Regions from separate parts of the Exiguobacterium sp. s34 genome, predicted to be linked through region 1. Evidence: predicted binding sites of a transcription regulator. Region 1 holds the regulator's gene; each other region holds the start of a gene.
What was found. The regulator Rex, encoded in region 1, represses fermentation and respiration genes when NADH is low (regulators of the CRP and FNR family bind a similar motif). The targets are predictions, from matches to a motif close to TTGTGAAATATTTCACAA.
Positions count from the first base shown of each region.

Region 2: a site for Rex is predicted at 2,930-2,947, ahead of KNO87_RS06995 (L-lactate dehydrogenase). Genes of this name have one in related genera too.
Region 3: a site for Rex is predicted at 4,683-4,700, ahead of KNO87_RS10405 (DoxX family membrane protein). Genes of this name have one in related genera too.
Region 4: a site for Rex is predicted at 2,974-2,991, ahead of pflB (formate C-acetyltransferase). Genes of this name have one in related genera too.

Region 1 is NZ_JACSKE010000007.1:97,789-105,991, reverse strand. It holds gene KNO87_RS14075 (iron-containing alcohol dehydrogenase) at 1-350, opposite strand, end outside; gene KNO87_RS14070 (putative quinol monooxygenase) at 354-647, opposite strand; gene KNO87_RS14065 (type 1 glutamine amidotransferase domain-containing protein) at 734-1,396, opposite strand; gene KNO87_RS14060 (hypothetical protein) at 1,553-1,960, opposite strand; gene KNO87_RS14055 (ABC-F family ATP-binding cassette domain-containing protein) at 1,957-3,858, opposite strand; gene KNO87_RS14050 (redox-sensing transcriptional repressor Rex) at 4,009-4,665, shown strand; gene tatA (twin-arginine translocase TatA/TatE family subunit) at 4,665-4,883, shown strand; gene tatC (twin-arginine translocase subunit TatC) at 4,887-5,675, shown strand; gene KNO87_RS14035 (FAD-dependent oxidoreductase) at 5,898-7,244, shown strand; gene KNO87_RS14030 (PspC domain-containing protein) at 7,281-7,463, opposite strand; gene KNO87_RS14025 (ABC transporter substrate-binding protein) at 7,548-8,203, opposite strand, start outside.
Region 2 is NZ_JACSKE010000003.1:20,779-28,981, forward strand. It holds gene KNO87_RS06975 (1,4-alpha-glucan branching protein domain-containing protein) at 1-1,288, shown strand, start outside; gene rpmG (50S ribosomal protein L33) at 1,373-1,537, shown strand; gene KNO87_RS06985 (5-formyltetrahydrofolate cyclo-ligase) at 1,592-2,146, shown strand; gene KNO87_RS06990 (DUF92 domain-containing protein) at 2,125-2,895, shown strand; gene KNO87_RS06995 (L-lactate dehydrogenase) at 3,066-4,022, shown strand; gene KNO87_RS07000 (rhomboid family intramembrane serine protease) at 4,144-5,193, shown strand; gene KNO87_RS07005 (M42 family metallopeptidase) at 5,206-6,228, shown strand; gene KNO87_RS07010 (YqgQ family protein) at 6,225-6,419, shown strand; gene KNO87_RS07015 (ROK family glucokinase) at 6,513-7,475, shown strand; gene KNO87_RS07020 (LTA synthase family protein) at 7,702-8,203, shown strand, end outside.
Region 3 is NZ_JACSKE010000004.1:194,447-202,649, reverse strand. It holds gene KNO87_RS10430 (winged helix-turn-helix transcriptional regulator) at 1-80, shown strand, start outside; gene KNO87_RS10425 (S66 family peptidase) at 144-1,151, shown strand; gene KNO87_RS10420 (helix-turn-helix domain-containing protein) at 1,156-2,376, opposite strand; gene KNO87_RS10415 (MFS transporter) at 2,486-3,739, shown strand; gene KNO87_RS10410 (DUF3817 domain-containing protein) at 3,761-4,057, opposite strand; gene KNO87_RS10405 (DoxX family membrane protein) at 4,138-4,644, opposite strand; gene KNO87_RS10400 (pyridoxamine 5'-phosphate oxidase family protein) at 4,823-5,236, opposite strand; gene KNO87_RS10395 (cold-shock protein) at 5,354-5,554, opposite strand; gene KNO87_RS10390 (glycoside hydrolase family 55 protein) at 5,816-7,411, shown strand; gene KNO87_RS10385 (flavodoxin domain-containing protein) at 7,375-7,881, opposite strand; gene KNO87_RS10380 (glycoside hydrolase family 13 protein) at 7,985-8,203, opposite strand, start outside.
Region 4 is NZ_JACSKE010000006.1:130,541-138,743, forward strand. It holds gene KNO87_RS13090 (hypothetical protein) at 1-411, shown strand, start outside; gene KNO87_RS13095 (hypothetical protein) at 434-1,078, opposite strand; gene KNO87_RS13100 (DEAD/DEAH box helicase) at 1,075-2,241, opposite strand; gene KNO87_RS13105 (hypothetical protein) at 2,295-2,717, opposite strand; gene pflB (formate C-acetyltransferase) at 3,079-5,325, shown strand; gene pflA (pyruvate formate-lyase-activating protein) at 5,382-6,098, shown strand; gene KNO87_RS13120 (Nramp family divalent metal transporter) at 6,149-7,399, opposite strand; gene rsgA (ribosome small subunit-dependent GTPase A) at 7,543-8,203, opposite strand, start outside.

The sequences.
Region 1 (8,203 bases):
GGATTCCCGTCATATTTTGCACCGGCTGCGATTCCTTTCGCACAGTCGATGACGCTACCTCCACCGACAGCAAGGATGAGGTCGATGTGATGTTCATGGACTAAGTCGATCCCTGTTTGAACTGTCGTCAGACGTGGATTTGGTTCGACGCCAGAGAGTTCGACGACGGTTGCTCCCATGTCGGATAAAAGAGCAGTCACTTCATCATAAAGTCCGTTTGCTTTGACGCTCCCGCCACCGTATAAAAGAAGGACGCGGTCCCCGTATTGTGGAATTTCGGTACGGAGTGATTCCAGTTGTCCTTTCCCGAATAAGAGTTTAGTCGGGTTGTGATAGTGAAAACGTTCCATCGGTTAGTCTACCTCCTTGATTTCTTCTAAGTATTGAACATCGCGACGAGCAAGCAATGCTTCTGCTTCTTTGCGATACGTTTGATAGTGGGGTGAGGCGATATGCGCATCGAGTGCCGCCTTGTCGGCCCACTTCTCGTAAAAGACGAACGCGTCCGAGTTGCCTTCGACACGATGTAACGTATAGAAGACGCAACCTGCCTCGGCGCGTGATGGGGCGACGACTTTTCGTAAATGTGTCTCAAGCGCGGACCCGAGACCGGGCTTCGCTTGAATCTGAGCTAAAATGGTAATCATCTTCATTCCTCCTCATCTATAAAACCCGCCTGTTCGAGAACAGGCGGGTCGTCCTCTTTCATCGATTGGCAACGAGAAAGAATCGATTAGTTTAACGTGTTGATGACGGCTTTTGCGACAGCAACCGTCGACTGTGGATTTTGGCCTGTTACCAAGTTTCCATCGACTTGAACGTTTTCTGTGAAGTTGTCTGCGAGCACGATGTTCGCACCGAGTTCACGAAGACGCGTTTCAAGTAGGAACGGCATGTAGATATCAAGACCTGTCGCACGTTCTTCTTCATCCGTGAACGTCGCAATCGTTTTACCGTTCACTAGTGGTGTCCCGTCAGACAATGTCGCACCGACAAGACCAGCGGGACCGTGGCAGACGGCAGCAACCGTTTTACCTGCTTCAAATAGTGAACGGATGGCAACATTCAACGCTTCACTTTGTGGAAGGTCGAACATTGTTCCGTGACCACCTGGCATGAAGATGGCATCGAATTGATCGAAGTTGGTGATCGTCTTCAAATCAATCGTATCTTCGAGAAGAGGAGCCGTCGCTTGAATGTCAGCCGGTACTTCTCCTTCTAAACTGCGTGCGTCGATTGGAGATTGACCACCGTTCGGGCTAGCGACCGTGATGTCATATCCTTGTTGTTTGAACTCGACGTATGCCTCACCAAATTCGGATAACCAAAGTCCAGTCGTGTGACCGTCCTTCATTTCTTTTGCGTTCGTCACGACCGTTAATACATGTTTACTCATCTGTCATTCCTCCTAAGAAATACTCCGTTGTTTCGGTACGTGACTAGAATAACGCGCACTCTAACGAAAAACAAATTAAGAAAAAACGCCTAATCTATAAAAAAAATTATACATAAATCAAAAAGCCGTCCTCTCGCAAAAAAGAGGACGGATGGTTCACGCTTTAGGCTGTCGATAGTTCTCGCGATGCCATGTATTGATGCGGCTCACGATAAACACGAGGAGGGCGAGAATCCACATGAAGAGCGTCTCTTCATAGAAGTGGGCCCACACCGAGCCGGGCGCATAGAACGTATGAACGGTCACATCGACCGGCCAGACGACGATACGGATGAAGAGCGTACTCATGAGAAGGCCACTGAAAAGACTGAGTAGAATCCCTGGCCACGTCTGAATGATGAAGCCAATCACGACCGGTAAAAAGTAAAAGAGAATAGACGGGACGATTGTCGATTCGCCTCGGATGAGTTCAGACACGAACTCGGTTCCGGTCGGCACAATGTAGGCCAGTCCCGTGAGGAACGCTTGGATGAACTCGATTCGCATGGCACGGGTACGCATCATGTATGGAGTTCCTCCCATTCCGCATAGAGAGCTGTGATCGATTCTTTCGCTGCGTCTGATTCGGTTGACAACTCCTGGGCGCGGGCGAAGTCGTTGAAGACATCCGGTTCACAGAGCAATTGTTCAATTTCATCAAGGCGGTTCTCATGTTGCTCAATCGCAAGTTCGATCTCTTCGATGCGCTGTTTGATCCGACGCTCTTCCCGTTGTTGCTCTTTGTCGGCACGCTGTTTCTTCACAACGACCTGCTTCGTCTCTTCACGAGCGAGACGCGCGAGTTCTTCGAGTTCTTCTTTCTTCTCGACGTAATACGAGTAGTCCCCGAGATACTCGTCGATGCCGTTCGGCGTGATTTCTAACACACGTGTCGCGAGTCGGTCAATGAAGTATCGGTCGTGTGAGACAAAGAGGATTGTACCTGGGTAGTCGAGGAGCGCATTCTCTAAAATCATCTTCGAGTCGAGGTCCAAGTGGTTCGTCGGCTCATCTAAGATGAGCAGGTTCGGCTGCTCGAGCTTTAATTTGGCCAACGTGAGACGTGCCCGTTCGCCACCAGAGAGTTCGTGGACGCGCTTCATGACATCATCGCCGCTGAAGAGGAATTGTCCGAGAAGACTCCGGACTTCCTGTTCGCGCATGAGTGGCCAGTCATTCCAAATCTCGTCGATGACACGGTTCGCGTCGGACAAGTTTTGTTGTTCCTGATCGTAGTAGCCGATCTCGACGCCGGTCCCGTAGCGAATCTCGCCAGTGAGGGCGGCTTGCTGTTTCGTCAACACTTTAAGTAATGTCGACTTTCCGACCCCGTTCGGACCGACGAGGGCGACCGATTCACCGCGTTGTAGCTGGAAGCGAAGATGTTGGGCGATTGCGTCCTCATATCCGATGGCGAGGTCACTCGCGCTCAATACATCGTTTCCGCTTTGGCGTTTGATGGAGAAGGAAAGGACGGCACTGCGCTCGTCACCATCTGGAGCATCGAGGCGGTCGACTTTCTCGAGACGCTTCCGCACGCTTTGCGCACGTTTCGTCGTTGTCGCCCGAGCGATGTTTCGCTGAATGAAGTCCTGCATCTTGGCAATCTCTTCTTGCTGCGACTCAAACTGCTTCTTTTCTTGTTCGTAGAGGGCGGCCTTCTGCTCGAGATACTTCGTATAGTTCCCGACGAAACGGCGGCTGCGGTGACGCGACAGCTCATAGACGACCGAGACGACACGGTCGAGGAAGTACCGGTCGTGGGAGACGATGAGGACGGCGCCTTTATAGCCGCTCAAGTACTTCTCAAGCCAGGCGAGCGTCTCGATGTCCAAATGGTTCGTCGGCTCGTCCAAGATGAGTAGGTCGGGACTTTGAAGGAGCATCTTCGCCAAGGCGAGGCGTGTCCGTTGTCCACCGGAGAGTGTGTCGATGCGACGTTCGAAATCGTCCGGATAGAAACGCATTCCATGGAGGACCGAGCGGATCGTTGCTTCATATTGATATCCGCCACGTTCTTTGAACGTATGCTGCTCTTCATCATAAGAAGAGAGGAGACGTTCGTACGCCGCAGCGTCATTTAAAATCCGTTCCGAGCCCATATCTGCTTCCATGCGACGGAGCGTCTTTTCTTGCTCGATTAAGCCCGTGAAGACGGTGAGCATCTCGTTCCAAATGGTCTCATCGGATTCTAGCCCTGAGTCTTGGGCGAGATAGCCGATCGTGACGTCTTTCGGCTTCATGATGTCCCCAGAGTCATAGTTATATTCACCAGCGATGACCTTCAAAAGCGTCGACTTACCGGCCCCGTTACGACCGACGAGGGCGACGCGTTCGCCTTCTTGGATTTCGAGTTTTACGTTTTCTAAAATCGGCTCAACGCCGAAGGATTTGGATAAGTTATTGACTTGCAGTAGGATCAAGTGAAAAAACCCCTTTCTCTCTATTTAGTATACTGTATTTTTCAGCGATTTTAGGTATATTCGTTGAGTGGTCATGTGAATTCGTTTACAATCAAGGTGTATGAAATTCAGATTCGTTTGTAACGTGTCGTAAAAAGGAGGCTCTTTCCGTTGAGTCAAAACGAACCAAAGATTCCACAAGCGACAGCCAAACGGTTGCCACTATACTATCGATTTATTCAAAGCCTGCATGCGTCAGGGAAACAACGTGTCTCTTCAGCAGAACTGAGTGAGGCGGTCAAGGTCGATTCGGCTACGATTCGCCGTGATTTCTCGTACTTCGGTGCGCTCGGTAAAAAGGGATATGGCTATAACGTGCAGTATCTGTTAGACTTTTTCCGAAAGACACTGAATCAGGACGAGATTACGAATGTCGCCTTGGTCGGGGTCGGTCACCTTGGGACGGCATTCGTCAACTATAACTTCCTTAAAAACAATAACACACATATCGTCGTCGGGTTCGACGCAGACGAGACAAAAGTCGGCACGACGATGTCAGGCGTCCCAATTCATCACGTCGATGAGATGGAACAGATTATGGAGCAAAACAAGATTGACGTCGCGATTTTGACGGTACCTTCTGCCTATGCGCAGTCCGTCGCAGACGACTTGGTGCGTTTCGGCATCAAGGGCATCTTGAACTTCACACCGGCACGACTTACCGTACCGGACACGGTTCGCGTTCATCACATCGATTTGTCGATTGAGCTGCAGTCACTCATTTACTTTATGCAACACTATCCAACCGCTGAGGGGGTCCATCAATAATGGAATTACTAGCATCATCACTCGTCGTCGGAATTCCGGGTGGGGCGAGTCTATTCATCATCGCCATCATCGCGCTCATCATCTTCGGACCGAAGAAATTACCGGAGTTTGGTCGCGCGGCCGGACAGACGCTTCGTGAGTTCAAAAATGCAACGAACGGCATGATGAACGAGCACGACGAGAACGACAAGAAAGCTATCGAAAAGAAAGAGCAGTAAGCCATGAATCATCAACCTGATCAAGAGCGGGAACTTACCGATCACTTGACAGAGCTGCGAAGACGACTGATGCTATCTGCATTTGTCGTCTTTGCCTTCTTTTTGATGGCTTTGCCGAGTGTCAAATATGTACTCGCGTACTTGCAAGAAGATCTCGTCGAACGCGGGCTCGAACTGAACGCCTTTGGGGTCGCGGACCCGCTCATGATTTACTTGAACTTGGCGCTCATCATCGGCCTGATTGCGGCGAGCCCATTCCTACTGTATCAAGTGTGGGCGTTTGTCGCACCCGGTCTGCATCCGAATGAACGGAAAGGCACCCTTGCCTATATCCCGATCATCTTCGGATTGTTCTTGATCGGTCTTGCGTTCGCCTACTATTGGTTGTTCCCGCTCGTCCTCGATATCTCGACGGACCTCGGGCAAGACCTCGGACTCGAACAAATCATCGGAGCCAACAATTACTTCACGTTCTTGTTGCAACTGACGATCCCGTTCGGTCTATTGTTCCAATTGCCGGTCGTGACGATGTTCTTGACCCGGATTGGTGTCGTGACACCATACTTCTTATCGAAGATTCGTAAGTATGCGTACTTCGCGCTATTCGTAGTCGCGGCATTCATCACACCGCCGGATTTGACATCGCACCTCATGGTATCATTGCCACTCTTCTTCCTATATGAAATCAGTTTATCGATTTCACGCGTCGCCTACAAAGGAGTGCTACGTCGGGAGAAAGAAGCGATGGTGCAAGAACAGATGGATTTAATGAAACAGATGAATGAGAAATAAGCATCGTTCCGTAAATGGGACGATGCTTTTTTATGTGCACTACACTATAGTTCAATTGGAAGTTCATACTGTTCAAATTTTAGACACTTTTACGTGAAATAGTGAGCATAGTCATTGAATCCTATATTGTGAAATAGTACACTAAGGTCAAGAATTAAATGTGATATTTATCACAATGTGAAAAGAAACGTACGGTCTAACATAAAAGGAGAGACGACTCATATGAAAATCGCAGTCATCGGATGTACACACGCAGGAACAGCAGCTGTCAAAGGGTTACTCGCAAAGCACGACAATCTCGACATCACCGTTTACGAGCGGAACGACAACGTCAGCTTCCTCTCATGTGGGATTGCGCTCCACGTCGGTGGGGTCGTCCAACGTGCAGAAGAATTATTCTACTCATCTCCACGTGAACTTGAAGAACTCGGAGCGACAATGCGGATGAAACATGACGTCTTATCCATCGATGTCGAAGCGAAGACGGTCCACGCCAAAAATCTCGAGACGGGAGAAGACGTGCATGACACGTATGACCGCTTGATCGTCACGACAGGTTCATGGCCGATCGTCCCGACGCTCCCAGGAATCGAAATGAATGGAATCGAACTTTGTAAAAACTATGCGCACGCACAACGCATTATCGAGCGGGCGACAGACGCGACGAAGATTGCCGTCATCGGGGCGGGGTATATCGGGGTCGAACTCGTCGAGGCGTTTGAAGCATACGGTAAACATGTCACATTCATCGACAGTGCCGACCGTATCTTGAACAAATATCTCGACAAGTCGTTCACGGATCAATTGGAAGCGGATATGACAAGTCGCGGAATCGACCTCGAACTTGGTCAGACGGTCGAGGCATTCCGTGGAACGAGCGGAAACGTCACACATGTCGTGACGGACAAAGGTGAATTCGAGGCGGACCTCGTCATCTTGTGTGTCGGATTTCGTCCGAACACAGGACTCTTAGAAGGACAGGTCGACATGCTCGGAAACGGTGCCATCATCGTCGATGAATATATGCGCACGAGCAACCCGGACATCTTTGCGGCAGGCGACAGCTGTGCCGTCTACTACAACCCGGCGCGTACACACGCCTATATCCCACTTGCGACGAATGCGGTCCGGATGGGAACGCTCGTCGCAGAAAACATGATGCAGCCTCGTGTCCGCTATCAAGGGACACAAGGAACGTCAGGACTACGACTCTATGACTGGAACATCGCGTCGTCTGGGTTAACGGAAGAAGCGGCAACACTCTTCGGACTCGACGTAGAAAGTGTCGTCATCGAGGATGCGTATCGTCCGGAGTTCATGCCGACCGCAGAGAAAGTTGAATTCAAACTCGTCTACGAAAAAGAGACGCATCGCATTGTCGGAGGACAAGTGTTGTCGAAAGCGGATTTGACACAAGCGGTCAACACGCTCTCTCTTGCGATCCAAAACGAGATGACGATCGAAGAGCTCGCATATGTCGACTTCTTCTTCCAACCGCACTACAACAAACCATGGCACTTCCTGAACAGCGGTGCGCTTGAAGCGATGAAAGACAAAGTGAATGCCTAACAAAAAAACGCGGAAGCTAACAGCTTTCGCGTTTTCTTATAGATAGTGCGGTTCATCCTTCATCAAATTGGCAAGTAAGATGTAAATGAGAAAGTTTGCTGGCAAAAAGACGAATAAGAGACGAATCCCAAAAGAAGAGATATTCACATATTCAGCAATCCCGCCACATACTCCGGCAATGGAACGGTCGGTCGCCGACTTTCGAAAGGTACGTTGCATAGCAAATCTCCTTATGAGTTGATATGAAAATTTTACCATATGAGCTCACGAAAAAGCGCACCGAATCAATTGGTGCGCTATTGTTTATTTTAGAATGTCGACGAGTTCATCAAGTACTTGGTTGGCAGAAAGGACACCACCTGATGTGTTCCAAATGTCATCACTGACCTCTGTCACTTCACCTGATTTGACGGCATCGAGGTCTTTCCATAACTGGTTCGACTGCCATTCTTCTGCTGTTTTTGATCCGTCTGCTCCGCCGTATGTGAAGTAGACGATATGGTCGCCAGCCATCTCTGGAATGCGTTCCATCGTGATTTCTTCAGCAAACTCGGTACGATCTTGCGAAGCTGGGCGTTTTACCCCGACATCTCCTAAGATGACACCCGAGAAGCTATCCGTGAAGTAAATACGTGACGCGCCAGGAAGGAAGCGGACGACAGAGAGTTCTTTGTTCACGGCGTCTCCGAGTTCAGCTTTCGTATCTTCGACGTGCTGATCGTAAGCAGCTAACACTTCATTTCCTTCTTCTTCAAGGTTGAGTGCGTTCGCATAAAGGGCGAAGTTTTCTTGCCAATCTCCTTTGAGTGTTTCTGACATGACTGTTGGCGCAATGGCGTTCAATTTGTCGTAGATGTTCTCTTGACGAAGTTTTGTTCCGATGATGAGGTCTGGCTTGAGTTTCGCGATGGCCTCTAAGTTGACTTCACTTTCTGTCCCGACTTCTGTGACATCTGTCA
Region 2 (8,203 bases), on a different contig from region 1:
GTGGGCTGAACATCAAATTGAGAATCATGCGACAGACTTCGCACAAACGTTAGAGGGCCATCTCGAGGCCCATGGAGGTCAAACGTTCCCGCCGTTCTTGGTGACGGCACCGTTTGATGCAGAATTGTTTGGTCATTGGTGGTTTGAAGGTCCTGAATTTCTCGGGAAGGTCGCAGAGCGACTCGAGGAATTTGGAATCGAAACGATCACGCCGGCGATCTTCCTAGAGCGTCACTTCAAAGATTTACAAACCGTCCATGTTTCCATGAACACATGGGGACGAAAAGGCTACGGTGAAGTGTGGATCAATGAACGGAATGAATGGATGCTCCGTCATCTTCATATGATGGAAATGCAGCTTGTCAAAGACGTAGCCGATTATCGTGATCAGTCTGATTTGACGAATCGTGCCTTAAAGCAATTGATTCGCCATTATGTGTTAGCTGTATCAAGTGACTGGGCGTTTATCTTAGATGGTCAAACGACGGCACAATATGCGGCTGAGCGCTTCCGTGAGCATACACGCCTCTTTGCCGAACTTGAGACGGCGCTTTATCAAGGTGGGGTATCAAGTGAACTGCTCGATGATCATTATGCGGCGTACCCATTCCTACAAGACGAAGACCTTGATGTCGATTCATTCCTGTCTCCTCACGATTATTATGTGACGACTGAGCGGGATGTAGAAGATCCGGCAATTCTCATGATCACACCGGAATATCACGGTCATATCGTCGGTGGACTTGGGCATCGTGTCGTCGAGGAAGTAGAGGCGAGAGCGAATGAGGGAGAAACCGTCTATGTGTTGACACCGTATCACGATGAGTTGCCGGAATACGAACGACATGGAAACGTTCATGTATATCGGGTCCGTCCGACTAGCCCATTTTTAGAGCACGTCATGAATCAGGTCGCCACACATAATATTGCGTATGTAAAACTCGTTCATGAACTTTCAAAACGAGTATCGTTCAAAGTGATTCATCATTTTGATTGGATGACGATTCCTGCTGCAAGAGAACTTGCGCAATCCCTTGCGCTTCCGTTATACTCAACTATGTTGTCCTTTGAAGCGACACGTAACCCGCACGGTCATGGTGGTTTGTTCGATGCGATCCATCGAATTGAAAACAGTGTGTTCTCTGCAGCGGAGTGCGTATATGTCGGCGAAGAGCTCTCGATGCATGACCTAGAACAATGGTATAAGGTAAGCGAGAATGTCAACACATGCCTACCCCTTGAAACTTCTCCATATGGACAGGAATCAATGAAAAAGAACGTGAAATAATCTTGCTTTTTCACAAGAAACTTGGTAGGATAATTGAGTATGCTTAGACTGTAAAGCAAAAGCACTTGATACAACATCATTAAGATGGGAGTGAAAGAAATGCGCGTTAAAATTACATTAGCTTGCACAGAAACAGGCGATCGCACGTACATCACGAAGAAAAACAAACGTAACAACCCTGAGCGCCTTGAGTTGCGCAAATACAACCCACGTCTCCGTCGTCACACGCTTTACCGCGAAGTGAAGTAATAAGGGACCGGCCGTCACATATGTGGCGGCTTTTTTTGTAAGGAGGAATGCGTTGTGGAAGAAAAAGCAGCGTTAAGACAGACTGTCCATCAATCTATTAAGCAAATGAATAATCGACCACATGTCGATCAATCCATCCATCAACGGTTGTTCTCGACAGATATATGGAAGGAAAGCCAGACAATTGCATTGACCGCTTCACTTCCGCTCGAAATTGATACGTCCCCAATCATTCATGAGGCGTTTGAAGCAGGAAAAACGGTGTGCGTCCCGAAAGTAACGGGACAAGGGTTGACGTTTCATATCATTCATTCTGTGAATGATCTCGAGACGGGTGTCATGAATATTTTGGAGCCGACCACTCCACCGACGACTCAAGCAATCGACTTATGTCTTGTACCGGGAAGGGTATTTGACCGATCGGGATACCGTATTGGTTGGGGTGGAGGATACTATGACCGCTTTTTACGTACATATGAAGGGATAACGGTTTCGTTAGCGTATTCCGTTCAACTTGTCGATCAAGTGCCGACAGAACCACACGATCTTCCTGTGCAGTGGATTGTGACAGAAAAGGAGATGATTCAATGTTCGCCATATTTGTTGTAACTTGTATCGTCGCCTTTCTCGGATATCGGTTGCGCTCCTTAACTCTCTCAGGAGCAATCTTGACGGTGATAACAGGGGTATTGATTGGATTGTCGTTTGGGTGGTTCGGACTTTATTTACTCGGCGTCTTCTTCTCGACGTCTTCTCTCGCATCAAAATATCGATCTCGCGATAAAGTAAGTGTGGATGAAATCGTCGAGAAAACGGGGGCTCGAGACGCCATCCAAGTGTTAGCCAATGGAGGGGTAGGGATACTTTGTGCCCTCGGTTATTTGCTGACGGACGATGTCGTCTATCTATATATGTACATCGTGTCCATTGCAGCAGCGACGAGTGACACGTGGGGATCTGAATTCGGTGTCCTCGCAAAACGTAAACCTCGGTTCATGTTCTCGTTCAGGGAAGTTGAGCCGGGAACGAGTGGCGCTGTCTCGACATTTGGAACGGTCATGTCGGTATTAGGCGCATTTATGATTGTCTGCTCGTCTCTTTTGTTTGTCGAATTAGACTTGGCATTACTATTGGCACTTTGGGGAATCGGACTAAGTGGAAGCGTCATCGACACATTGCTCGGTGCAACGGTACAACGAAAGTTTCGCTGTACGGTGTGTGGGAAGTTGACCGAGAAGAACACTCATCATCAAGTTCCGACAACATATGTTTCGGGATGGCGGGTTCTTGGAAATGATGCAGTCAATTTTTTGTCCGTGTTTGGAGCGGCGATGATTTGTTTTTTCGTATTCGGATGAGGGGTAGTACAGGAAATGAAGATGTTTCAAATGAATGTGAAAGTTGTCACAATATTGCCAAAGTGAAAACGGTTTCCGCTGTAGTTAGGGTTTGTGAATGATGTTACAATCTTGTTGTAACAGAGATAACAAATACATGAAACAGATTGTTCGAAGGGTGGAGAAACAATATGGAAACATTAAATCATGCTAAAGTAACGCGCGTTGCACTCGTAGGGGCAGGGGCAGTTGGAGCGAGCTTCGCATACCAGTTAACGACAGCAAGTCTTTGTGAAGAGCTTGTCATCATTGACATCAACAAGGCAAAAGCAGAAGGGGAAGCGATGGACTTGAACCACGGTGTCTCGTTCGCATCTTCACCAATGCGTGTTTGGGCAGGAGACTACGCAGACTGTGGTGTAGCAGATATCGTCGTCATTACTGCAGGTGCACCACAACGTCCAGGGGAGACTCGTCTTGACCTCGTTGAAAAAAATGCGAAGATCATGAAATCGATGATTTCAGACATTATGGATTCTGGCTTTGATGGTATCATCATTATTGCCTCAAACCCAGTCGACATTATGACACATTTGGCATGGAAATATTCTGGACTTCCAAAACATCGCGTCTTCGGATCAGGTACAGTGCTTGATACGTCTCGTTTACGTTACATGCTCGGCGATTATTTCAACGTCGACCCACGTAACTGTCATGCCTACATCATGGGTGAACATGGTGATACCGAGTTCGCTGCATGGAGCAATGCCCGAATTTACGGGAAGTCTGTTGAACAGTTGCTTGAAGAGCATGATGAATATAACTGGCAAGACCTTGAGGACATTTATGTGAACGTACGTGATGCGGCTTATCACATCATCGAACGTAAAGGTGCGACATACTATGCTATCGGACTCGGATTACTTCGCCTTGTCAAAGCGGTTCTTCGTAATGAAAACACGTTGTTGACAGTCGGTGCTCACCTCGATGGGGAATACGGATTACACGATATTCATATCGGGGTACCGGCCATCATCAACCGTCAAGGTGTGCGTGAAGTCGTTGAGATTGAATTGTCAGAAGAAGAGCATCAAAAAATGCAACATTCTGCGAATGTCCTCATGAAAACGATGGAGCCTGTCTTGTAATCTAAATACTGATTTACCCGTAGCCGTAGAGGTTGCGGGTTTTTTGTACGTTTGAAACAAGTCACGACTTTGTGGTGAGATGTCACGTGATTTACAATAGAATAAGAGAGGAGGGGTATTGGTGGCGACATGCTTTTGGGAAGATATTTATCAGGCGGTCGAGGACGGTGGCCGAATCGAAGGGATCTTAGAGCCGTCTCGTGCGGTCATCTTGTTTGATACAAAAGCAGGTGACCGCTATGACCTATACGTTCAAACTGAAAAAGCGTGGGCGAATCATGTCAGTACCGATGTGAACGCCATCCTGGGCGCATTTCGTCTATCTCGAATCGGGCGAAAGCGATTGACGCTTCATATATATGGTGAACGTCTTGTCGATGAAGAGCGGATTGAGAGCATGACTTTCCCGATTCCAGCGAGAGTGACGTTATCTCGCTCGATATGTAGCCCTACGATGGAAGACGATCGTTTTCGAATGCTCGCGGTCGCAATGGATAAAAAGAAGAAAGCGGAGTTAAAGAAACGATTCTCGTTCGGAAAACCACAAGTAGTGTACGGGTTGATGTTCATTACGTTTTTAGTCATGTGGCTGGCTGAATCCGTCGGTTCGACGCTCGATCCGAACACTTTGATTGCATTCGGTGCGAAAGTGAACCCACTCATCGACGAGGGAGAGTGGTGGCGGTTGATTACGCCGATGTTTTTGCATATCGGATGGTTTCACTTTGCCATCAATATGTTTGCGCTCTGGTCACTTGGTCCGCTCGTTGAACGGATGTATGGGTCGATCCGGTTTTTTATCATATACGTGGTTGGTGGCATTCTAGCGACGACGGCATCGTATGCGTTCAGTGAATCGATTTCAGCCGGGGCATCAGGAGCATTATTTGGTCTGGTCGGCGCGCTACTCTATTTTGGACTTCGTGATCGCTCCCTCTTTATGAAGACGCTCGGACCTCCGCTGTTTATTATGTTAGGATTAAATGTGGGACTTGCGTTTGTACTAGGCGCGAGTTTGGACCACTTCGCGCATGCGGGTGGGTTACTTGGTGGATTCGTCGTCTCTGGGGTCGTCGGATTGCCCGATGAAAAAAATCGCAAGCAACGTATCTTATTTTCTGTGCTCGCGACCGTGTTATTTGGTCTACTATATGGGTACGGTTCTTGGTAAGGAGAGAATATGATGATTGATACACTGAAAACATTAGTTGAAATTCCAAGTCCGTCTGGTATGACGGAGGAGGCGATTCGTTTTGCAGAAAAAGAGCTTCAGTCAATCGGTGTTAAAACGTCTCGGCTACATAAAGGGGCATTACTGGCCACATTCCCGGGTCGTTCGAAGGAGGCGCGTCTATTGACGGCGCATGTCGATACACTTGGAGCGATGGTCAAGGACATTTTGCCAAGTGGACGCCTACGACTCACTCAAGTTGGAGGGTACGCTTGGACGGCAATTGAAGGTGAGAACTGTCTCGTTCATCGTGAGGAAGGCGAGGCAATCGAAGGGACTATCCTCATCCATCAATCGAGTGTGCATGTCTATAAAGACACGAATTCTGCAGAGCGCTCTCCATCAAACATTGAAGTTCGGTTGGATGAGAAAGTTCATTCTCGTGAAGATGTGACGGCACTTGGAATCGAAATCGGTGACTTTGTATCATTTGATCCACGATTCAAGGTGACGACTTCCGGATACGTGAAATCACGTCATTTGGATGATAAAGCATCCGTAGCTATTTTATTAGACTTGGCTAAAGATTTGGTTAGCTACGACCTGCCTCACCCGGTTCACTTCTTGATTTCGAATTATGAAGAAGTTGGATTCGGGGGCAATGCAGGCATTCCGGAAGAGGTTGTGGAATACATTGCCGTCGACATGGGAGCGCTCGGAGATGGTCAACATTCAGATGAATATACAGTCTCAATTTGTGCCAAAGATTCATCTGGACCATATGACATCAATCTTCGCAGAAAGTTTACCTCATTATGTAAGGAGCATGACATTGCATATAAGGTAGATATCTATCCTTATTATGGATCGGATGCATCGGCTGCCATTCGCGCAGGCTACGATGTAAAACATGCTTTGATTGGTCCAGGGATTGAGTCGAGTCATAGCTATGAACGGACACATGTGTCATCTATGGAAGCGACAAGAGAATTGTTAAATCGTTATGTCCAGTCCACGATGGAGGAAGAAGCATGAAAAACTTTTATGATGTCCAACAGTTTTTAAAGTCGTTCGGAACCATTATTTATATCGGGGAACGGGATGCAGAAATCTCACTGATGATGATGGAACTCGACGAGTTGTATGAGGGGGGCATCATCGAACAGCGTGTTTATGACACAGCGAAAATCATTTTGACCCACGAATTAAAAAATTCAACAGATTGACAGAAATCCCCTTAGTGCAAAGGGTTGCACTAAGGTGATAATAGTGTACACTATTCAATGAAAGCGATTTAGTTGAGATGAGGAGTGAACGGTATGAAATGGTTATTAGGAATCGACATCGGTGGTACAACGGTGAAGATGGCTGTTTTAGACATGAATGGCATCATTTCTGATAAGTGGGAAGTTAAAACGGATATTCGAGAAAACGGTGTACATATTCCAAAAGACATCGCAGCCTCATTTGAAACGTATTTAGAGACATCAGGGAAGAAAAAAGAAGATTTCGCAGGTGCAGGAATCGGGGCACCTGGATTCATTAGTTTCACAGAGGGTGTTGTCGAATATTCACCGAACATCGGGTGGAAAGATTTCGCACTCGTGAGTGAATTCGAAAAGGCGGTCGGTCTTCCGGCAGTCCTCGAAAACGATGCGAATGCTGCTGCCCTCGGTGAAATGTGGAAGGGTGCCGGAGAAGGTGCATCAGAACTACTCGCCATCACGCTCGGAACAGGCGTCGGTGGAGGCGTCATTACGAACGGGAACATCGTTCATGGTACGGCTGGAATGGCCGGAGAGATCGGTCATATTACCGTCGAGCGAGATGAGGCGAAAGCAGTGAAATGTGGTTGTGGTCGTCTAGGGTGTATCGAAACGATTGCCTCTGCGACAGGTATTTCTCGTTTAGCCCTCCAAAAACGAAAAAATCAACATACTACATTGAACGAATTGAAAGAAGTAACGGCACGTGACGTGTTTGAAGCATATAAAGCCGGAGACACGATAGCGACAGAAGTCATCGATGAGATGACAGAATACCTCGGATTGACGATTTCGAATATCGCAAACACGCTCAACCCGAAAATGATCGTCATCGGTGGTGGCGTCTCAAAAGCGGGTGCAGCATTGCTTGAACCGCTTGATGCTCAGTTCAAGCGCTTTGCGCTCGAACGTGTATATGAGTCGACGTCGTTTAAAATTGCTGAACTCGAAAATGATGCCGGTGTGATTGGATGTGCTTGGCTCGCACGCAAACACTTCCTTCCGACTCGCGTATAAAACGGACACGTCTGCACATTGCAGGCGTGTTTTCTTGTGGGAAAGGGTATGGGATATTGTAAAATTTGTAACGTCACAGTTGATTTTTTATTAAAAAAGGGGTAAGATTTGGACTTGATACTGGACGTGTACTATTCATATTGAATTGTACAACGATTGAACAAATATAAAAAAATAATGGCTAATAAAAACATGCCGAAAACTGAAAAGAGGAGGAGACCGTCAGATGAATTCATCTCAACGCTTCTCGAAGCTATCGACGAGACTGAACGATACGGTCCGCGCTTCGTTTCAAGAATATCGTCTATTTTGGATTTTTACGTTATTGCTTTGGACGAAGACGTATATCGTCTATCAATTTTTCTTTAACATTCCGATTGAAAATACCGCGCAAGCCTTTATCTTGCTGATCAGCCCGATCAGCTCGACACTATTCCTGTTTGCCTTCCATTTCTTCTTTAAAGGAAACAAACAAAAATGGGTGCTCTACACACTTTATGCGCTCGCCTCATTCATCTTGTTTGCGGATGCCGTGTACTATCGTGAATTCACGGACTATTTAACAATGCCAGTCATTATGCAACCTTCGAACATGGAGACGTTGTCGACATCGTTCACATCACTTCTTGAATGGAAAGACTTAATCATTCTTGGCGATGTATTCGTCTTACCATTTATCTTGTGGCGTATGAACATGAAAGAGAATGCCGCTTCACATAGACGCGCAC
Region 3 (8,203 bases), on a different contig from region 1:
ATGGGAAAACACTTATCCCGATTCTCGAAGCAATGAACGAATGGGGAATGCGTCATGCAGAACGTATGCGTTCCAACTAGTTGTCCACATGTGGATAACCGTCTTAACCCGTCCCATTTATCACTTATCCACAGGAGGTCGTCATGATTCGTTATCCACAGTTAACCGGTCATCAAATCGGGGTCACCGCTCCCTCATCCGGTATACCAACAGAACTACACCATTTATTGCATCAAGCGGAACATAAGTTTTCTGATCGAGGGTTCACATTGCAATTCACTCCAAATGCGTGGAAACAACAATTCGGGAAGTCCTCCCCGGCTCGCGTACGAGTAAATGAACTGACCAATCTCCTTCAAGACGACACTGTCGACTTGATCATTCCGCCTTGGGGCGGAGAACTTTTAATGGAGATCCTCGACCAAATCGAGTGGCAATCCTTACCCGCAAAATGGATGCTCGGTTATTCAGATACGAGTTTGTTGCTCTTCGTCTATACGCTAAAAACCGGAATCGCCTCGGCCCATGGTCCGAACCTGGTCGATTTACGTGCGGATATGTGGGATGAGACGAGTTCACGCTGGTTAGATGTATTGTCGACGCGGGTCGACGAGACGGTCATCCAACGCTCGTCTGAGAAGTTTCAAAAGGAATGGCAGCATGACAATCCGACGCCACACCTGTTTCATTTGAGTGAAACAACGGAATGGAAAGCGATTGGGGGTCAACACGCGACAGGTCGATTGCTTGGTGGATGTCTCGATGTGCTCTTACATACAATCGGGACACCGTATGGCGACGTCAGGACATTCCAACACGATTACCTGAATGATGAACCGATTCTTTGGTATTTTGAGAATGCCGAGATGAACGTCCCCGCATTAAAAAGGACCCTCCTCCAAATGAAGTGGGCCGGTTGGTTCGATCATACGTCTGGTATTCTATTCGGACGAAGTGATGCACCATCTGTGCATCAAGACTATACGGTCGAGATGATATATGAAGAGCTTCACCACATGCTAGGTATTCCAATCTTTTACGATATCGATTGCGGACACGTCCCCCCACAGATGACGCTCGTCAACGGGGCTCACGCTTCTGTCCAAGTCGAGCATGGTCAAGGAACATTGATTCAAACATTCAAGGGCTGATACATCAGCCCTTGATTTTAACTAGTAATCCCGTTAAGTTTTGATGATAGTACCCTTCAGGGAATTGATCGATAAGTATCTCGATCTCCTCTAACCATTGATTCCCACATCCGTAAAGGGTACCAAGTAATAGTCCTTCTAAATAAATGGCTTGGTCAATCAAGCTATGCTTCAGTTGCCATTCATTTCTTCTTTCCCACAATTCATTTAAGAATACTTCCGCTTTTTCGATATCACCCTTCATCGCATGATAAACTCCTTTGAACATTTCAAAAGGAGTAATGAAGCGTTTTTCCTCTTTAATCGCCATATAGCTTTCTTCTTTTTGCAAGATTTTTTCGATAATGTTTAATTGAACCCCCATCAAGTCTACATTATTTTGTTTCATCGCCACTAAGCCTTCTGTAAACGCCAATCTCATTCTAGAAGAATCATCTTCGGTAAAATCAACATACTGTCGAGCTTTCATGATTGCTGTCTGAATCAATTCATTCTCTTTTCGATAAAGTGCGCAAATGACGAGAGCTCGATATACGTCATCTGCTCGATAATAAGTTCGAGTCTGTTTCATATAATTCAATGCTTCTTCTAAATATTGAATAGCGTGAGACAATTGAGCGTTGTAAAGTAATTCTTTAAAAACAAGTAACATATAAAATTCGATACGTGTTTTTGTTTTCATCGCTTGAGAATCGAGCTGTTCAATCAGTTCGATTTTTTCACCCGCTTCATCAAATCGATCCCAGTGCATTAAATAATATGCTTGACCGATTCGCGTCATTGCAATTTCATCTTTCTCACCTAATCGTTCAAATAACTCAATAGCACGATCATAATAATTTAATACTAAATCGCGATTATCATTCGTCAAAATCGCGTCACCATAAAAAACATACGCTCGTCCCAACGAAATCGATTGCATGTCACTATCAAGAAATGGTTCTAAACGCTCGATAATATCTTTATTGTCCCATTTCATAAAACCCATATCTGCGTACTCGATTTCCTCTACAAGTTTTTGTAGTTCAGACTCTCTAGAATCTTTGAGCAAAAACTGTACTGATACATCCAATCGACTGGCGAGTTCTCGCAAACTGCGCATCGATGCCTCCGCTTTTCCATTCTCAATCATGCTAAGCATTGATTTCGTGACAATTCCTTCCGCCAACTGTGTTTGAGTCATTTTTTTCTGTTTTCGCAATGCTTTAATGCGCTCTCCAATCATATGACACCCCTTAAAGTTAAATTATATTGAACTTTTTGTTTACATTTCACTAAATTGCCTTTATGATAATGTTAAATCACATTTAACTAATTTGTAAAGGAGACTTCTTATGAAAAAATCATTTTCGAATCTACACATCTTGTTAATCGGAAAATTCATGTCGTTGTTCGCCTCAAACTTGTTCACATTTATCGCCGGATTGACTGTACTTACCACTTCCGGTTCAGGGTTACAATTTGCGATTGTCTTATTAGCAGGAACCCTTCCTCGCATTCTGCTCTCTCCTTTTGCTGGTGCTTATGCAGACAAGCTAAATCGCAAGCGTGTCATCGTAAATATGGAAACGTTAAATGGAATGCTGTTTCTTCTTGCCGGAATTTCGAGCTTAATTTGGACATTTAATGTCCCTGCTTATCTTTTGATCACCGCATTACTCTCTGTTTTTTCAACTTTCCTATCCGTGACTTTATCTAGCTCAATCCCTCTTTTGTTTAAGGAAGAAGAGTTACAACGGACCAACTCATTAATCCAAAGTATCATCTCATTTTCAAGTATTGGCACACCTTTATTGGCCGGAGCTTTATTTAAAATTCTACCGATTTCCGTATTCTTGTTCAGTTCAGCTGTATTATTTTTCATCGCAGGATTAGTCGCCACTCAACTTAAATTTCAAACCCGCGATATTCAAGAAACGTCTCAGTCGACTTGGAAAGAAGTACAATCCGGGTTTCAATATCTTAAAAAACAGCGTGTTTTATGGACCATTGCGCTCCTCGCTACTTTTCTTAATTTCTTTTTTGTCGCATCCGAAGTCTTATTCCCTATTGCTGCCTTACAAGAAATCGGGGTATCACCTCTTCAGTTCGGATTTTTAGAAAGTATGTTCGCCATTGGGTTTTTAGTCGCTTCATTACTACATGCATTACCATTCTTCAAAATTAAGTACCGACTTTCAACGATGAGAAGTGCCTTAATTGCTTTAAGCTTACTTTTTATCGGTCCAGCCATCCCACTTTACTTTACATTCAACGTATTGCCCGCAATTTTATTCTTTTCATTTTTCGCTTTATTGAGTGGCCTCTTCGTTATTCGAGCCAATATTCCGATTCAGATGTATTTACAAACGAACACAGATCCAAATTATCTAGGTCGTGTAATGGGAGTCCTCGAGTCACTTGCAATGGGAATCACACCACTTGGGTTCATTCTTTTCGGTTTTTTAAGCGATTTAATTCCAGTCGCTCTTCTCTACACCATCTGTATGATTTGTTTGCTTAGTCTCACTTTGATTTCCATGCATCGCATCCGTCACGATATCCAAGCAGAACGAGCAGAAGTCCAATCGATCGAACGCATCTCGTAACGAAAAAAGACATCGAACGAATCAGTTCGATGTCTTCTCTGTTGACGGGAGTACCCGTTTCTCTAATAAAAATGGTCCGAATGGGATGACCGATGCCATGACGGCAAGCGTCAGAACTTTGAAGCCCCAACGGAAGCGCCATGCCATGTAGACGGCTGCGAGCACGTAGGCAACAAACAAGAAACCATGTGCAGCGCCGACGATGCTGACCGCGAGTGGAATACCCGCCATATATTTCAGTGGCATCGCGATGAACAGTAACAACAAGAAGGACACACCTTCTGTGTAGCCAATCCATTTAAAATGAGTCGTAGTCATATGCGTTCTCCTTTATCTCTGTAGGCTATATCTATCGTAGCCGAAACATGAGAGGTTTGTCACAGGAGAGTGCATAAAAGTTACGAGGCTATTTGACGATTTGGTGAACGATGCAATACTTTTGTTTCGACGAAGTTGCGAAGGAACAAGCCATCGACTCCGATTTTTCCTGCGTTATGTCCAGCAACCAAAATCAATACAGATACGATCAACATCGTCGGGTTCGTACTGACCGTCCCTGAGAGCAAGAACGCCATGTTCATGACAAGACCGAAGAACGCCGCGCTACGTGTGAGTGCACCGAGCAATAACCCTAACCCGACCAAAAATTCACCATAAGGAATAAGGACATCGAATAATCCGGCGTTCGGAATCGCAAAGTTTTCTAAGAATGCAGCCCACCATCCCGCGACGGCTGGATGCTCTCCAGTCGCGAGCGTCACCGCGTTGTTTAAGAAACCTTCCGTTCCAAAGCCACCTGTGATTTTACCCCAACCTGCTGTTAACCAATGATAACCGAGCCATACACGTAACACCGTCAAGATTGCCGTAGCGATGTTATGATTTTGCCAAAATTTCGTGAACATGATGATTCCTCCCTTTCAAGAAGTTGAATAAATGAATAATGTGATTACATTCACAATATAACACCCATGTTCACTATTTCACATATGTATTTTGCTTTGTTCATGATTCGTCCATATGTACGTCACACTCTATTCACATCCAGCAAAAAGACGCCTACTCGAGGCGTCTTTGAGAAGTTTACAATGTTACTTCTTGAGGTGGCTGCCCTTTTTTGTTCATCACACGCATCGATTCTGGTTCGATTTTGAGAATGACCAATTTCGGATCGTCCGGACCATCAAACCAGCCCTCGAGTTTGTCGTTCCACACTTTTTCTTTCATCGATTCATCGTCTGACACAGTCGCTTTACCTAAGATTTCTAAGTAGGTGTCTCCCACTCCATCTCCATCATAACCAATCAAAATATGCGTATATGGATTCTTCTCTAATTCCTCTACCTTATCTGTATCATTCGAGGTTGCTGTATAGAGCGTGAAATCATCATGGAAAAATGTCATGTATCGACTATGGGGCTTCACCTTATATACGGTCGCCATCGTCCCTACATCACTTGAATCTAGGATCTTCAAAGCTGTTTCTTTTGCACTCATTCCAAATTCCTCCTTCATGATTTGTCGCTCGTATACTGTTCCCTCAAACTACACGATTAAACACAAAAAAACCTGCTCGCCGATGCGAGCAGGTATCATATTCCTTAGAAAGGAAGATTAGATTTTTTCAACGTTAGAAGCTTGTGGTCCACGAGCTCCGTCTGTGATTTCGAAAGTTACTTCTTGGCCTTCTTCAAGTGTCTTGAAGCCGTCGCCTTGGATTGCTGAGAAGTGTACGAATACGTCGTCTCCGCCTTCCATTTCGATGAAGCCGTAACCTTTTTCTGAGTTAAACCATTTTACTTTACCTGTGTTCATGAATGAACCCTCCTGAAATAAACGCTATGCGTTATAGTAGTGCCTTACTAGAAAAAACTTGACCAAAAAAAATACAAGCCTCTGGATTATCTAATGAAAAATAATCCCAAGCACTTGTGAATTATGATTCCAGCTATTCTTAATTAAGCACATATTGAATATAACACGACTAGATGCTTCTGTCTAGTAAATACTTCTGATTGCTAAAAAACAAGGTGAAACGGGTACATGCTAGAGAAGATGATGCTAGGAGGATCTATTATGAAAAACGCAAGAGAGCAACAATCAATCGCCTCGATGATCGCTTCTTACTCGGATTGGTCTGAAGACTTGATTCATCAATCACTCGAGTGGCACCGAGCGACACGCGAAAAGTCTTACTCAGCGCAGCAACTGTCCATACCTTGCCGAATTCCATTGACGGAACGCATTGCTCCTGTCCAAACATCACTCCCGCTCGAACAAATCGATGGAATCGTTCGTCCTGTTTGGATGCGCCGACTCGATGCGGAATATTTGAATCTGATACAGGTCACGAAACAACGCGTCGACGTGACGGACTATGGGGCTGTCGGAGATGGTAAAACGGATTGTACGCTCGCCTTTCGTCTCGCTCTCCGTTCCAACCGTCGTGTCTTTGTCCCAGCAGGCGTGTATATCGTTCGAGGTATTCGCCTCCCTTCCAACTGTGTGCTAGAAGGTGCCGGTCAAGATGTCACGATTCTAAAACTATCCAATCGTGCCCCAAAGCATCGAAGACTGTTGCGAAACGCCACCCCATTTGCGGGAAATCATCATATCGAGGTATGTCACCTGACGCTCGATTGGAACGTTGCACGATTAGGCGATGTGAAACGTACGACGAGCGGTGACACGACATCGAGCGCTTTGATGTTTGCGCACGTGACGTATGGCTGGGTGCATCACGTGACGGCTAAAAATGCCGGTCTTCATGCGTTCGATATCACGTCTCCACACTATCATTATCTCGGAGATGGACTCCGCGCCGCAAACGGCAGTCGGTACATCCACCTCGACCACCTCGAGGCGACGAACTATGGCGATGACGGAATCACGACACATCATAGTGATGCTATCTATATTACCAACTGCTATTGTCATCATCCTCATGGTCGAACGCATGCTCTCGGATTCTCAAACTCGAACGGCATTGAAATCGACGACGGATCTCGACATGTCACGCTCGTGAACAATAAAAGTGAAGGGTGTTTTGGCGGAATCGAAGTGAAGGCACATGGCACCTCGTCAGCCGCTCATGATGTCCATATCTTCGGACATCTCTCCGTTCATGACAATCGCTCATTCAATTTCCGCCACATCAGTCATCATTTAGCGGACGACCCCGATTCGACGACGGCCCGTTTTCTGTCCGGTACGAACTTGGTGTCCATCGAACCGATTCGAAGCCCGCTCTATGCGAAGTCCTCTCCAAGAAGTCTAGTCGTCTCGGCGTATCAGGATGTCTTGATTCATGGATTGACCGCCATCGGTGACCCGACCTACGATTATGAACAACATCCGGCACTGGCGATTCAATACAAGTCTCGACGCGTTCAATTACATCGCATCTCCGTGCGCGGATTTACAACCTCGAGAGCTGATCTCGAGCTGTTCGGGGGAGATAACCGAACCGATGAAGTGACCATCAAAAACTTGCGATGCCACGAATCTGCGCCAATCGCTTTGAAAATAGGACGTCAGCTGGAGAACATCGCACTTCATCAAATCGAAGGGCAGAAAAAAAGCGGAGATGTACTCATCTCCACGAAAAGCCCAATTAATGTGAAAGATCTACTCGCTTACGGATTCTCAGACCGGGTGCGTTCGGACGTTTGAGCCGCCTCCACGAGCCGGTCCAATTTGTCCTCATCGAGTTCAAGCGAGCTTTCTTTCTGTTTGGCCATCATTCGGACGATTGCTTTGTCTAAAAAGCCCATTCGTTCAAAGTCATACCCGCTGCCGACGACTTCGACGAAATAGGCATGCTCGCGCAGTGCGGCACGATAGGCTTCTTCTAACTCACGAATCCGCTCTGATTCTGTCGGTGTGCCAGCACACAAATACAAAGCAAGGGGGCGCTCGAGCAAGTGTTCTTCATGATTGATCAGCCATTCCTTCATCTCGTCCTGGATGGTGCCCATCCGAATCGAGCTGCCGACGATAACGTGATTGATCGTCTCCCACATGACGTTCGGCTCTTCCACGATATTTTGGACATGAACGTTTCCCGATAACCGTTCAGCGAGTAGAGACGCCACTTTTTCACTTGTCCCATATCTCGAAGAGTAAGCGATTAAAGTACCCATGTCGTTCCCTCTTTTCATGTCAGACGTTATTTATTCTATTCCCGAATCATGAAAAGAAGATACGTATGCACTCAAAAAAGCTCGCCAAATGGCGAGCTTTTCGTCACAGTTTGTACACTTGTGCTTCGTAAGGACGAAGGGTGAACGGTTCAATCGGTTCCATGTTGCCGATGACGCGTTCTTTGACGTCATATGGTAAATCACGTTGTTGTGTGTCGCCTGAGAAGTTACAGAGCACGAGCCAAGTTTCTCCTTCGAACGATCGTGTGAACGCATAGACCGCCTCATCTTCCGGGAGCAAGAGCTCATACTTCCCATAGAC
Region 4 (8,203 bases), on a different contig from region 1:
AATGCCTATGAGACAATTAGAGAAGGGGAAGAAACGTATTATAGTGGAATTACGATGCCGGGCCAATTCGCTTATGATACGGAAACAGGACAAGTTGTTCAGTTGGCAGGAAATCAAGACTTTTGGGACTATACAGTGTTCGAAAATAAACTGTTCACACTAAATACGGATGGCGAAGAAACTGTCATTGATTTAAAAACAGGTGAGCAGATGACCCGGAACGTTCTCGACTCGGTGGATCACGCCTTCTATGCAAACGGTCGTCTGTACCAAACGCGCCAAGCGAAAGATGGTGTCGTCATCGATGTATACGAGGATGGGGAACAAATCTCAAGTGCGGCAATCACGCCTGAAAATGAAGAAGCGCGTGACATACTTAAACAGATTGACGTGTACGTTAGACAAAAATAAGCAAAGGGCCGCGGCCCTTTGCTTATTTTGATGGTTTCGGTATGATGACGCCTTCTTCTAAATCCAGCAACAAGTCGATCAGTTCCGCACAGAACTCCGGGAACTGCTCCAAAAAGGCACCGGGGCCGACTTCATCCGTAAAGTCGATATAAAGATCGGACACGTTTCCAGACATTTTCGCAGGTAAGGCGAGAAACGCCGAGCCGAAGCGCCAACTGCCTCGGATATCGAGTAACTTCCCGAGGACGAGGTCACCAGTCTCACGTTCTTCCGGTAACTGGACAGCGTACGTCTCTTTCGACTCCCAGTCTTTCAACTGACCGTCTTCCGTCACTTCAAAGATGCTGCAACGCGGGACGGCAAGTCCACGAAGTGCGTGATAGAGGGCAGGTGACATATCGCTTTTATGGTCGGCCAAGTAGCGACCATGTGGCGTCATCCCCTCCTCGTCCGTCTCAAAGAAGACGGCCCAATCGATGAAGAGGTCGCGGAAGAGCTCGGCATCTTTTAAATGCCATGTCCCTTCCGATGCAATCTCTTGAATATAATTTGTCCATTGCGTGCTTCGCGCGAGAGCCGCTTGCTCATACAACTTTTTCAGTTCGGCAAGCAATTCGGACTCTTCGACGAGCAAAGGGAAGGGAATTACTTTCCGGTCTTTTTTCATCGGCGCGGTCCTCGCTTGTTCGCAGGACGTTTGACGACAGGAGGCTTCTCCTCGATTCGTTTCTCAATCACATCGCCACGATAAATCTCGAGTTCTTTCAACTCGACACCGAGTTGACGTGCGAATGATTTCAAGTGTGGCAAATCGTCTGTCGTCACGAGGGAGAGGACCGTTCCGCCTGCATTACCGCGAGCCGTACGGCCTGAACGGTGGATGAAGTCATCGATGGATTCTGGTAAGTCGAAATGGACGACATGTGTCACATCTTCGATATCGAGACCGCGCGCCGCGAGACCTGTCGTGATGAGGAGCGGGTATTCGCCTTTACGGAATTCACGGAGTGTCTCGACGCGTTCGCGTTTTCCTTTCAAGCTGTCAAGCATGCGATAGTTCACTTTCAACTTCTGAAGCTCTCCACGAAGTGGTGGTAAGAACGAGCGGTTATTGATGAACGCGAGTGCTTTCACGCCATCGACGTGCGAAAGACGGCGTAAGAGTTCTGGTTTGTACCGACGCGTCGTCAACATATAGCCGTATGTCACTTGATCGCTGACAGCACGCTCGATTTTGATGTGTGCTGGTTCGTCCATGAATGGTGCCGACCATTCTTTAAGTGAATCGGTGAGTGTTGCCGAGACGAGCGCAAGCTGACGTTCGTGCGAAGTATGCTTGATGATACGTTCCGCTGCCTCTGTCAAACCGCTGTCGATGATTTGATCGGCTTCGTCTAAAATGACGGTATGCGTCTCATGGAGTTTCAGTTTTTTCTTGTCGATCAATTCAACGAGACGTCCCGGTGTCCCGACAATCAAATGAGGCTTTTTCTTGATTCGGTCGATTTGGCGTTTCAATTCGACGCCACCGATGAATGAACCGATACGGACATCACCTTTTTCAGTGAAGCGCTGTGCGACTTGTTGAATCTGCATGACAAGTTCACGAGTCGGGGCGACGATGACGACTTGGATCCGTTCGTTCGATGGGTCAATCTTTTCAATCGCTGGAAGCAGGTAGGCGAGCGTTTTACCCGTCCCGGTCGGTGCTTCGATTGTCACATCTTTTCCATCTAATAGTAGGGGGAACGCTTCTTTTTGGACCGGCATCGGCTCGTTAAAGCCCATCCGTTCCCACGTTTCGTTAATAAAAGGTTTTGTAAAATTCATAATAGGTCTCCTTATCTTTAGGCAAAAACAAAGGAAGCGAAAGCGCTCCCTCATCAAATATAGCGAACATGCTCCTGACCATCTTCCATTGAAGAACGTAACGTCTGTGTGAACGTCTGACCGTCTTCGATGAGTTTGATGTGGGCGTCTGCACCTTCTGCTGTCAATTCAACTTTCTCAATCGTGAATCCTTGGTAGACGCGATACTGTAACTCGGACGTCATTTGCTCGAACGGTTTCAGTTCCGGATGTACCGTGATGACATGGATTGGACGCGACAAAAGTACGGCAAGTAACTGGTCGCGGTAATCGATAAAATCTTCATTCTCGATGTCATCGTCAAAGCGAATCCAAAACCCTCCGTCTTCAAATTCTGTGATAAATCCGTCACGCTTTTCACCAGCTTCGTCAACTTTCAGTGAGATGCGATCGCCGACTTGAAAGGCGTGGCTTGTTGTTAATGGTTCATACGTCATGAGTAGAACCCCTTCCTCTTATGCAATGTTCTGCCTTCATTGTGTCTGATACGACACAAAAATTCAAGTTCTAACCGAATGATGTGAGATTTATCACCCTAAAAACTGTATAGTTCGTCACAGAACAATCAAATTAGTACAGATGATCGTTTAACCCTATTCAAATGGGAATCAGCTGTTTCAAAATAGATAAACTAGTAGATGTAACAGTTTGTAAAACGCTTTCAAAAACGGCTGTTTCATCACGTTCATAAGATTGTTACAAGTTTCACAAGAATGTAAAACATATTGTTCACGTTTTCACGTACACTCACAGTATAGATAACACGCAGTTACTTTCGAGAATGAGGAGTGAATCAACATGGCAACTGAAATCAAATCCGCATGGTCAGGTTTTGTGCCTGGTCAGTGGACGAATGAAGTAAATGTCAGTGAGTTTATCCGTTTGAACCGTCATGAATACACAGGGAACGATACGTTCTTGGCAGGTCCGACAGAAGCGACAAACGTTCTTTGGAACCGTGTGATGGAACTGACAAAAGAAGAGCGTGAGCGCGGCGGCGTTTGGGACGTCGATCAACACACACCGTCGACAATCGTGTCGCATGGACCAGGTTACTTAAACAAAGAGTTAGAAAAAGTCGTTGGCGTTCAGACGGATGAGCCGTTCAAACGTTCGATTCACCCGAATGGCGGTATTCGCATGGTCGATGCAGCACTCGAATCATATGGTTTCGAACCAGATGAAGAAATTACAAAAATTTACTCAGAGATTCGTAAAACACATAACCAAGGTGTCTTTGATGCCTATACGCCGGAAATGCGGGCAGCTCGTAAATCAGGAATCATCACAGGTCTTCCCGATGCTTACGGTCGTGGACGCATCATCGGTGACTATCGTCGCGTCGCCCTCTACGGAATTGACTTCTTGATGGCAGAACGCAAAAAAGATTTGGCGAAACGCGGTGGGTTCTTATCCGAGTCGGATATTCGCGATCGCGAAGAACTGAATGAACAACTTCGTGCCCTCCAAGAACTTAAACAACTCGGGGACGCTTATGGATTTGACCTCGGTCGCCCTGCGGAAAACACGCAAGAAGCGTATCAATGGGTGTACTTGGCATACCTTGCTGCGATTAAAGAACAAAACGGTGCTGCGATGTCACTTGGACGCGTCTCAACATTCCTTGATGTGTACGCTGAACGTGACCTTGAAGCTGGTCGTTTAACAGAGTCAGACGTTCAGGAAATCGTCGATCACTTCATTATGAAGCTTCGAATCGTCAAATTCTTACGGACACCGGACTATAACGAATTGTTCTCAGGTGACCCGACTTGGGTAACGGAGTCAATCGGTGGGATGAGTGAAGATGGTCGCTCGAACGTCACGAAGAGCTCGTTCCGATTCTTGCATTCACTCACGAACCTCGGTCCTGCTCCAGAGCCGAACTTGACGGTTCTCTGGTCGACGAAGCTTCCAGAAGGCTTCAAACAATACTGTGCGAAAATGTCGATTGAAACTTCAGCGATTCAATATGAGAACGATGACTTAATGATGCCGCAATTCGGTGACGACTACGGGATCGCATGTTGTGTGTCACCGATGAAGATCGGGAAACAGATGCAGTTCTTCGGTGCGCGCGCCAACATGGCAAAAGCCCTTCTTTATAGCATGAACGGTGGACGAGATGAGAAGAGTGGCGCTCAAATCGCTCCGTCTTGGGAAATGAACACAGAGGATGTGCTCACGTACGAAAAAGTATATGCCGACTTTGACCGTACACTCGACTGGTTGGCAGAGCTATACGTCAACACACTCAACGTCATTCACTTCATGCATGACAAATATGCGTACGAACGAATCGAAATGGCGCTTCACGATCCAGAAATCTTGCGGACGATGGCTTGTGGGATTGCGGGTCTCTCGGTAACGGCTGATAGTCTCTCAGCAATCAAATACGCAAACGTCAAACCGATCCGAAACGAAGAAGGCATCATTGTCGACTTCGAAACGGAAGGCGACTTCCCGAAATTCGGAAACAATGATGATCGTGTCGACGCAATCGCCGTCGAACTCGTCGAATCGTTTATGGAAAAAGTACGGAAGCATAAAACATACCGTGACGCGCTTCATACGCAATCGGTCCTCACGATCACATCAAACGTCGTTTACGGGAAGAAAACAGGGAACACGCCAGACGGTCGCCGTGCCGGTGAACCATTCGCTCCAGGTGCAAACCCGATGCATGGACGGGATACGAAAGGTGCGGCTGCATCGCTCTCATCTGTTGCGAAACTTCCATTTGAACACGCGCAAGATGGAATCTCATACACGTTCTCAATCGTACCGAAAGCACTCGGAAAAGAAGAAATCGCACGCGAACTTAACTTGGCGGCACTTCTCGATGGGTATATGAGCGGAGAACACAAAGGACATCACTTGAACGTCAACGTCTTTAACCGCGAGACGCTTCTAGATGCAATGGAACATCCAGAAGAGTATCCACAACTCACAATCCGCGTATCAGGATATGCGGTCAACTTCATCAAGTTGACACGTGAGCAACAGATCGACGTCATCAACCGTACGTTCCACGGTTCGTTGTAAGTAAAGGCTTAGCGGCCTTCCACGGAGGGCCGCTCATTCGTTAGGAGGTCATTTCGATGACAATGGGATATGTACATTCGGTCGAATCATTCGGAACAGTTGACGGCCCTGGTATTCGCTTCATCGTCTTTTTACAAGGTTGTGCATTACGTTGCCTCTATTGCCATAACGCGGACACGTGGGATTTCAAAAAGAATAATCACCGTTCGGCTGAAGACGTTATTCAAGAGGCCCTCAGCTACCGTCCGTTCATGGAAGCATCCAATGGCGGCATCACCATTTCAGGTGGTGACCCACTTGCCCAGCCAGAATTTCTAGAGGCGCTATTACGCGAAGCGAAAAAGCACGGGCTTCACACGACGCTTGATACGTCCGGTGCACTCCGTCCTCCTAATTTAGATGCCATTTTAGATCACACTGATCTCGTCTTACTCGATATCAAACATATCGACGATGACATGTGTAAAAAATTGACGGGACGTAGCAATGCCAACACGCTCGCGCTTGCCGAACACCTTTCCGAGCGCGGAACGAAAATGTGGATTCGCCACGTCCTTGTACCTGGATGGACGCTTGAAGAAGGTGCGCTTCGTCGTACCGCGGCGTTCATTCAAAAGCTAGACCATGTCGAGAAAGTCGAGATTTTACCGTACCATGAGATGGGCGTCTACAAATGGGAGGCGCTCGGACTGGATTATCCGCTCAAAGGTACGAAACCTCCAACATCCGATGAAGTCGAATGGGCGGAAGGGATTTTGCAGGGAACCGTATAAAAACAAGCGCAGGCCGATGTGGCCTGCGCTTGTTTTTATAGATTCAGAGATTAGATAAAGGTTTGGACAATCAAAAATAGATTTAATGCGATGACAATCGCTGTGATGCCCCATCCAATCCATGTCGTAAAGCGATGATTCACGAGCCCACCCATTAACTCTTTATTGCTCGTAAAGAGAAGCAGAGGAATGAGGGCGAATGAAATACCGAAAGAAAGAACAACTTGACTCCAAACGAGAGCGTTTGACAAGTTGACACCGGACAGGATGAGTAAGAGTGGCGGGGCCATCGTAATTACACGACGTACATAAATCGGAATATGCTTTTGAATATACCCTTGCATGACGACATCTCCGGCCAATGTCCCGACGGATGCACTTGATAATCCGGCAACCATTAAGCCGATGCCAAATAGAATGGCAATTGGTGAGCCTAAAAAAGAGTCAAACTGCTGGTGAGCGATTTCTAAATCGTTTACGATCATCCCATTCTTATAAAAGACGGCGGCTGCGATAATCAACATACTGGCATTGATTGCGCCAGCGAGGACCATTGCGATTGTCACATCAATTCGTTCAAATTTCATGATACGCTTTCGTGCTACCACATCTTTTCCCTTGATTCGTCGTTGTGTCAAAGCGGAGTGCAAATAAATAGCGTGCGGCATGACCGTTGCACCTAAGATCCCGGCAGCTAGTAAAATACTTTCTGTCCCGTCAAAACGAGGAATGAGGAGACCTGATAAAAGGGGCATCACTTCGGGTTGGGCACTAAACGTTTGAATGGCAAACGCGAGAGCAACGACGAGTAGCATCCCGGTCACAAGCGTTTCAAGTGGGCGATAGCCACGTCTTTGTACTTCTAAAATGGCAAAAGAACCGGCCGCGGCAAGAAGTGCTGCTTGAATGAGCGTCACATCAAACACGAGGTAGATCCCGAGTGCTGCACCAACAAATTCTGCCAAATCAGTAGCCATAATCATCAATTCGGCTTGAATCCATAAAAAGATAGCGGTCTTCTTAGAGAAACGGTCACGACAAATTTCAGGTAAATTTTTTCCTGTCGCAATTCCGATTTTAGCAGACAGCGTTTGAATTAATCCGGCCATCAAGTTTGCGATTAAAATGACCCATAAGAGTAAATAACCAAATTGAGAACCTGCTGCAATATTAGTTGCATAGTTTCCGGGATCGATGTATGCGACCGAAGCGACAAAAGCTGGACCTAGAAAAGGGAGAAGTGTTTTAAGTTTTTGAGTCATCGAGCGATGTGTCCGAATTGATTCGACTTCATTCAACATGACAGATCCTTCTTTCTTGCCTAATGGTTAATTTGTTTACCTAGGTAAACATTTTAAGTATATGGCAAGTTTACGCCTGCCTAGAGAAACTGTCAAATTACAATAAAAAGGACTGCGAGCAACTTCGCTCACAGTCCAACGAACTATATTCGTCGTTTTTTCTTTTCTAAGACGCGGGCATGTTCTGCCTGTTTCTTCTCCATATAAAGAAGTTCCCGCTCAAGTTTGACGTAACTCGCATAGCGTTTCGCATCTAGCGTACCGTTCGTGAGCGCCTCTTGGACGGCACATCCCGGTTCTTTCTTATGAGAACAGTCGCGGAAACGGCATGTCTCGGCAAGCGCTTCGATATCGCGGAACGTCTCATCGAGGTGCTCGCTTCCTTCCCATAGGCCAAACTCGCGCATACCCGGTGTGTCGATGACATATAAGTCATCGATTCGGAACAATTCGCGGTGTGTCGTCGTATGCTTTCCGCGTTCGTCCTGTGCCCGGACGGTTTGTGTGACGGCAAGTGTCTCGTGGGCAAGGGCGTTCGTCAGTGTAGATTTTCCGACTCCGGACGAACCGACGAAAGCGATTGTGCTCTCACTCGGTAACGCATGACGAAGTTCAACCATACCTTCTCCAGTCACGGCACTGACCGGGAAAACGTCAATACCTGGTGCATTCAGCTGAATGTCTTCAAGCAATGTGTCGACGGAGTCGACTTGATCGGTCTTCGTCAAAACGATGATAGGGATTGCCCCGGTGTCCCAGGCGGCTAGCGTGTAGCGCTCTAGACGACGGATGTTGAAATCGTGT